DNA from 2 places in the Pseudomonas sp. NPDC089401 genome. Region 2 is predicted to be linked to the other one. Evidence: riboswitches for the same ligand, from Rfam matches in the RefSeq annotation. Region 2 holds a riboswitch; the other holds the start of a gene.

Region 1 (3,321 bases), on a different contig from region 2:
CGGGCGCCGAAGATGCGCTGATGGCTGGGGACCGGGTGGTCGGGGGAGAATTGGCTGTGGGTGGTCATGCTTTCAGACGCTCGACGAAGTGTTGGAGTGGTGTAGGAGCGGCCTTGTGTCGCGAAAGGGCCGCAAAGCGGCCCCTGCATTTTCAGCAGCGAAGCTGAAAACCTGGGGCCGCTTCGCAGCCCTTTCGCGACACAAGGCCGCTCCTACAAAGGTCAGCCTTGCAGTTAGACTTTGTGGTACAGCTGGCTGCCTTCCTGGCGGAAGCGTTCGGATTGCTCGCGCATGCCCTGCTCGACCGTCACGTCCACGGTTTCGATCTTGGCGGCATATTCGCGCACTTCCTGGGTGATCTTCATCGAGCAGAACTTCGGCCCGCACATCGAGCAGAAGTGCGCGACCTTGGCCGATTCCTTCGGCAGCGTCTCGTCGTGGAAGGCCCGCGCGGTGTCCGGGTCCAGGCCCAGGTTGAACTGGTCCTCCCAGCGGAATTCGAAGCGCGCCTTGGACAGCGCGTTGTCACGGATCTGCGCGCCCGGGTGGCCTTTGGCGAGGTCCGCGGCATGCGCGGCGATCTTGTAGGTGATGATGCCGGTCTTGACGTCATCCTTGTTCGGCAGGCCCAGGTGCTCCTTGGGCGTGACGTAGCAGAGCATGGCGCAGCCGAACCAGCCGATCATCGCCGCGCCGATGCCCGAGGTAATGTGGTCATAGCCCGGGGCGATGTCGGTGGTCAGCGGCCCGAGGGTGTAGAACGGCGCCTCGTCGCAGCACTCCAGCTGCTTGTCCATGTTCTCCTTGATCAGCTGCATCGGCACGTGGCCGGGGCCTTCGATCATGCACTGCACGTCATGCTTCCAGGCGATCTTGGTCAGCTCGCCGAGGGTTTCCAGCTCACCGAACTGGGCGGCGTCGTTGGCATCGGCGATCGAGCCCGGGCGCAGGCCGTCACCCAGCGAGAAGCTGACGTCGTAGGCCTTCATGATTTCGCAGATCTCGTCGAAGTGCGTGTACAGGAAGTTCTCCTTGTGGTGCGCCAGGCACCACTTGGCCATGATCGAACCGCCGCGGCTGACGATGCCGGTGACCCGCTTGGCGGTCAGTGGCACGTAGCGCAGCAGCACGCCGGCGTGGATGGTGAAATAGTCCACGCCCTGCTCGGCCTGTTCGATCAGGGTGTCGCGGAACAGCTCCCAGGTCAGGTCCTCGGCGACGCCGCCGACTTTCTCCAGGGCCTGGTAAATCGGCACGGTACCGATCGGCACCGGCGAGTTGCGGATGATCCACTCGCGGGTTTCGTGGATGTGCTTGCCGGTGGACAGGTCCATGACCGTGTCCGAGCCCCAGCGGATGCCCCAGGTCAGCTTGGCCACTTCTTCCTCGATCGAGGAACCCAGGGCGCTGTTGCCGATGTTGCCGTTGATCTTCACCAGGAAGTTGCGGCCGATGATCATCGGCTCCAGTTCCGGGTGGTTGATGTTGGCCGGGATGATCGCGCGGCCGCGGGCGATTTCCTCGCGCACGAACTCGGCGGTGATTTCTTTCGGGATGCTGGCGCCAAAGCTGTGGCCGGCGTGCTGCTGCGCCAGCAGGCCGGCGGCGCGGGCCTCCTGCAGCTTCATGTTCTCGCGGATGGCGACGTATTCCATCTCGGCGGTGATGATGCCCTGGCGCGCGTAGTGCATCTGCGTGACGTTGGCGCCGGCCTTGGCCCGGCGCGGGTTGCGCACGTGGGCGAAGCGCAGCTTGGCGAGCTCGGCATCGTGCAAGCGCTGCTGGCCGAAGTCCGAGCTCAGGCCACCGAGGCGCTCGGTGTCGCCACGGGCGTCGAGCCAGTTGCCGCGCACGTCGGCCAGGCCCTTGCGCACGTCGATGATGACCTCAGGGTCGGTGTACGGGCCAGAGGTGTCGTACACCAGCACCGGGGCGTTGCTTTCGCCGCCGAAGTCGGTGGGGGTGTCGTGCAGGCTGATTTCGCGCATGGGCACGCGGATGTCCGGGCGCGAGCCTTCGACATGGACCTTGCGCGAACGCGGGAAGGGTTGCACGGACTGCTGATCGACTTGTGCCGATTCGCTGAGGTTGATCGATTTTTCTTGTTTGGTCATCACAGGCTCTCCAGACGGCTTCCAAGCGGGCGGAATGTCGGGGGAGAACCTGAAAGGCATGGACGCACCCCTTGACGGGTGCAGTGCCGGAGACGGGGGTGCCTGAAGCTGCATGCAGCTGCGACATTCCCGGACCTGGCACAAGAGGCTCCCCGGGAAGGCGAGCAATCTTGTTCCCTACGCAGGCGTTAACCTGATCAGGTTCAACGGGATCCGCACCTCTGCGATCTCAGCCTTTGCTTCAAGGCACCCCGACAAGAACATGCGCAGTCTAGACTGGAGTGGTCGGCAAAGCCAAGCGGCTAGAACGCGGCATGATGAAAGGCACACATGGCGATTGTTGCCGGAGGGCGCGTGGCACTACACTGGCGCACCGAACAATACTCAACAGTTCAGTAATTATTCTTCGTACAAGGATTGCCCCTATGCTGCGCAAACTCTCACTGGCGATTGCCGTGTCTTGTGCGTCCAACACAGTGGTCTGGGCCGCGGATGTGCCCACCACGGTCAAGACCGACCTGGTCAGCGTCTACCAGGAAGCGGTCGACAACAACGCCGATCTTGCGGCCGCCCGCGCCGATTATGGCGCCCGCCGCGAAGTCGTGCCCCAGGCCCGCGCCGGCCTGCTGCCGAACCTGTCGGCCGGTGCCGAGATGATGAACACCCGCACCAAGCTGGACCAACCTTCGGCCACCAGCACCCGCAGCGGCAACGCCTGGAGCGCGACCCTGGCCCAGCCGATCTTCCGCGCCGACCGCTGGTTCCAGCTGCAGGCCGCCGAGGCGGTCAACGAGCAGGCCGCGCTGGAGCTGTCGGCCACCGAGCAGAACCTCATCCTGCAAAGTGCGCAAAGCTACTTCTCGGTGCTCCGCGCCCAGGACAACCTGGCCGCCACCAAGGCCGAGGAAGCCGCCTTCAAGCGCCAGCTCGACCAGTCCAACGAACGCTTCGATGTCGGCCTTTCCGACAAGACCGACGTGCTGCAGTCCCAGGCCAGCTACGACACCGCCCGGGCCAACCGGCTGATTGCCGAACGCCAGGTGCAGGATGCCTTCGAGGCCCTGGTGACCCTGACCAACCGTGAGTACAGCTCGATCCAGGGCGTGGTGCATACCTTGCCGGTGCAGGTGCCGACCCCCAACGACGCCAAGGCCTGGGTGGAAACCGCCGGGCGCCAGAACCTCAACCTGCTGGCCACCAATCACGC
Region 2 (3,321 bases):
AGTCACGGTTGCCCCAGGGCATGCCAGTGCCGCTGGGGAAGCGCAGGTTGACGCCGTCCTGCAGCGCTTCGTTACCGCGGTCGAGGGCGCTGTAGTAGTTCATCATCACGGCGTTGCCCTTGTAGACGTTCTGCGCCGTGAAATCCATCATGTGGTCGTGGAACCAGTGGGTGCTCATGGTTTCGTGCCAGTCGCCGCGAATCTTGATGCTGCCGTTGTCGCAGGTTTTCAGGCCTGGGTTGGCGTCGTTGACGAACAGGGTTTCGCCAGGCGAGCACGGGAAGGCGGCGCGCGGGTCCTCGGCACGGGTGTTGATGGTGTCGTAGCCGGCCAGTTGGATCGGCCAGCGGTAGTCGTAGTACTGGCCAGGGAAGAAATAGGCGTTGGCGAAGCCGTCGCTCTCGGCTGGCGAGTGGCCGTTGTGCTCGTGGGTGGAGATGGTGTGCAGGCCAAAACCGGCGTTGGCCGCCGGGTCGATCGGCAACGCGTTGTAGTGGCGCATCAGCACCGGCTGGCCATAGCGCACCATCAGCAGCTTGGCCGGGAAGGTACCGTCGAAGGTCCACAGCGACTTGTGGTTCTGCAGCGGCATGTTCGGGTGGAAGCGGGTGTCGATGCCCTTGGTGGTGCCGAGCGTGGTCGGGATGTCAGAGGTCTGGTAGTACAGCCCGCCCGGGGCGAATTCGCCCACGGCATAGTTGTGCAACTGCTTGCGGTCACGCAGCCCCTGGTTGATGCGCGCGCCGGCTTGTGCGGTCTTGAACGCGGCCTGGGGATAGAACTCGTTCCAGCGCTGATGCGACCAGCCCTTTCCTGGTGGCCGGCCTTCGGCGGGCGAGCCCACCGAGTTGCGGTTCAGGAACATCTCGATCTGCGCCTTCCAGGGGTTGCGGTCCAGGGTGTTGGCGTACTGCGTGGGGAACGGGTAAAGCCCCGGTTGCTTGAGGAAGGCCTCCAGGGCATTGCCGCTCGGGCCGCTGCGGGCGACATTGTCAGGGTCCTGGGCCGGTTCGGCGCCCAATGTCGGCACCGGGAAGGTCAGCGCCGGAGGCGGCAGGCTGGGGTCGAGCTTCTCCGGGCCGAATTCTTCGAACAGCAGCAATTGCTGGGTGAAGGGCTGGGCACCGAACAACGGGCTCGGCTTGCCATTGGTAGGGTAATTGCGTGAGGTCTGCAGCGCCGGGGGCAGCACGTTGTCGACACGGTTGGTCGACCGGTCGCCGAACACCCCGTCCTTCAGTTCCAGCGAACCCTCGTTGGCCTCGGGCAGGTTGAACAGGTTGAGCAGGGCCGGGTTGGGGTCTGCCGGCTGGTCGTCGAAGTGCGAAGGGTCCGTCGGCGGTGGCTGGCTCACGTCATCGAGGGAAGAGGCCATGGCTGAGATCAGCCCGAGGCTGAGCATCAGCGCGGTCACGGCGGACAGGGTGAAGGCAGGGCGGTTGGGGTGGGTCATGGCAGATGTTTTCATTGCCGGGTGCCTCGCTCGCGGCTAAATGGCTAGGGGCCATCAATGGCGTTGTGCCTGGGTGGAACGGCCGGAGCAATGGATGTGCCAACAGATGTTTCAGTAATGCTTTGTTAAACAAATCCTTGTGGCGCCTGAGGCGCGCTAAATAACGGGGTGTCAAGGAACGGGTGTAAGTCCCCGAAAACGGGTGGGGAAGGCCCAGGATCGGTGCTGGAGAAGGTGACAATTCCCATTCAGGTCTGTATACCTGTTGCCCACCAAGGGGAGCCCGGCAACGGGCTGAGAAACCGCTGGCAGTAGCAGCGCGGTGACCCTTCGAACCTGATCCGGATCATGCCGGCGAAGGGATGGGACTGCCGACCTGCCTTTTTGCCGGCCTCATTGCGAGGCCGCTCCATGCCCAGCCACAACGGTCTCGCTGTCACCCTATGGAGGGCAGCAACATGACCGAACGTTTCAGCCAGACCTTGCGCGAGCAGAACCAGCCAACCTGGTCCGCCGCCGTTGGCCACCGCTTCGTCACCGAACTCTGCGCCGGCACGGTCGCCGACCCGATCATGGTCCGCTACCTGGTGCAGGACCATCGCTTCCTGGACAGCTTTCTGACCCTGCTGGGCGCCGCCATCGCCACGGCAGACACGTTCGAGGCGCGCCTGCGTTTCGGCCGCTTCGCCGGGATGATCTGCAGCGACGAGAACACCTACTTCCTGCGTGCCTTCGAGGCTTTGGATGTCAGCCCCGAGCAACGCGGCGCCCCCGCCGACACGGCTCCCACCGCCGGCTTCAAGGCGATCATGCGCGAGGCGGCGGCCACCCGTTCCTACGCGGCCGCGCTGGCGGTGCTTAACGTTGCCGAAGGCCTGTACCTGGATTGGGCGGTGAAAGCGCCAAAGCCTTACCCGGCCAGTTTCGTCTACGCAGAATGGATCACCCTGCACGACAACCCGGCGTTCAATGACTTCGTCGCCTTCCTGCAAGCCGAACTCGACCGCGTCGGCCCTCAGGAAGCCGCACTGGCCAGCGACTTCTACGCCCGCACCGTGGCGCTGGAGCTGGCCTTCTTCGATGCCGTCTACGCCGAGGAGGCTTGAGCATGGATATCTTCGAGCGCCTCAAGGCCGCCACGGCCGGCCAATGGTCCAGCTACGTCGACCACGCCTTCGTCCGCCAGATGGGCGAGGGCACCTTGCCGGAAGCAGCGTTCCGTACCTACCTGGTCCAGGATTACCTGTTCCTCATCCAGTTCGCTCGCGCCTGGGCGCTGGCCGCCTACAAGAGCCGCCTGCCGGCCGATATCCGCGCCGCCCAGGCCGGGTTGGCAGCGATTCTCGACGAAACCGAGCTGCACCTGCGCCTGTGCGCGCGCTGGGGGCTGTCCCAGGCCGATATCGAGGCGGCGCCGGAGCACCAGGCGACCGTGGCCTACACCCGTTATGTGCTCGACTGCGGCGCGGCGGGGGATTTGCTGGAACTGCATGCGGCCCTGGCGCCGTGCGTGATCGGTTACGCCGAAATCGGCCGGACCTTGGCCGAGCAGATTGGCGACCTGAGCGAGCACCCGTATCGGGAGTGGATCGGCGAGTATGCGGGCGAGGGGTATCAAGGCGTGGCGGCAGCAGCGCGCAAGCATCTGGATGAGCTGGCGGCACGGAGCATGACGGAGCAGCGGTTCGTGGAGCTGGCGGGGGTGTTTGGGCAGGCTTCGCGGTTGGAAGCGGACTTCTGGCAGATGGGGCTCGATAGCCTGGCGTGAGGGCGGGCGAGGCGGCCCGGGTTTGGGGTCGCCTCAGTTAGAGATGTTTCGAGTGGTGTACCAGTAGGCCGTGCACAGGTAGCGGATAGCGACCTTGTCT

Evidence for each region. Region 2 has a riboswitch for thiamine pyrophosphate ahead of ACIP21_RS20825 (TenA family protein). Riboswitches for the same ligand answer to the same signal wherever they lie in the genome.
Region 1: it holds a riboswitch for thiamine pyrophosphate, as region 2 does, so the genes downstream of both, thiC (phosphomethylpyrimidine synthase ThiC) here and ACIP21_RS20825 (TenA family protein) in region 2, are expected to answer to the same signal.

What each region holds. Positions count from the first base shown of each region.
Region 1 covers NZ_JBIVIA010000004.1:159,784-163,104, forward strand. Annotated here, with positions in the region: gene cytX (putative hydroxymethylpyrimidine transporter CytX) at 1-68, opposite strand, end outside; gene thiC (phosphomethylpyrimidine synthase ThiC) at 234-2,114, opposite strand; TPP riboswitch at 2,272-2,378, opposite strand; gene ACIP21_RS11250 (TolC family outer membrane protein) at 2,540-3,321, shown strand, end outside.
Region 2 covers NZ_JBIVIA010000009.1:237,807-241,127, reverse strand. Annotated here, with positions in the region: gene ACIP21_RS20830 (Ig-like domain-containing protein) at 1-1,468, opposite strand, end outside; TPP riboswitch at 1,719-1,833, shown strand; gene ACIP21_RS20825 (TenA family protein) at 1,912-2,559, shown strand; gene tenA (thiaminase II) at 2,556-3,221, shown strand; gene ACIP21_RS20815 (hypothetical protein) at 3,255-3,321, opposite strand, start outside.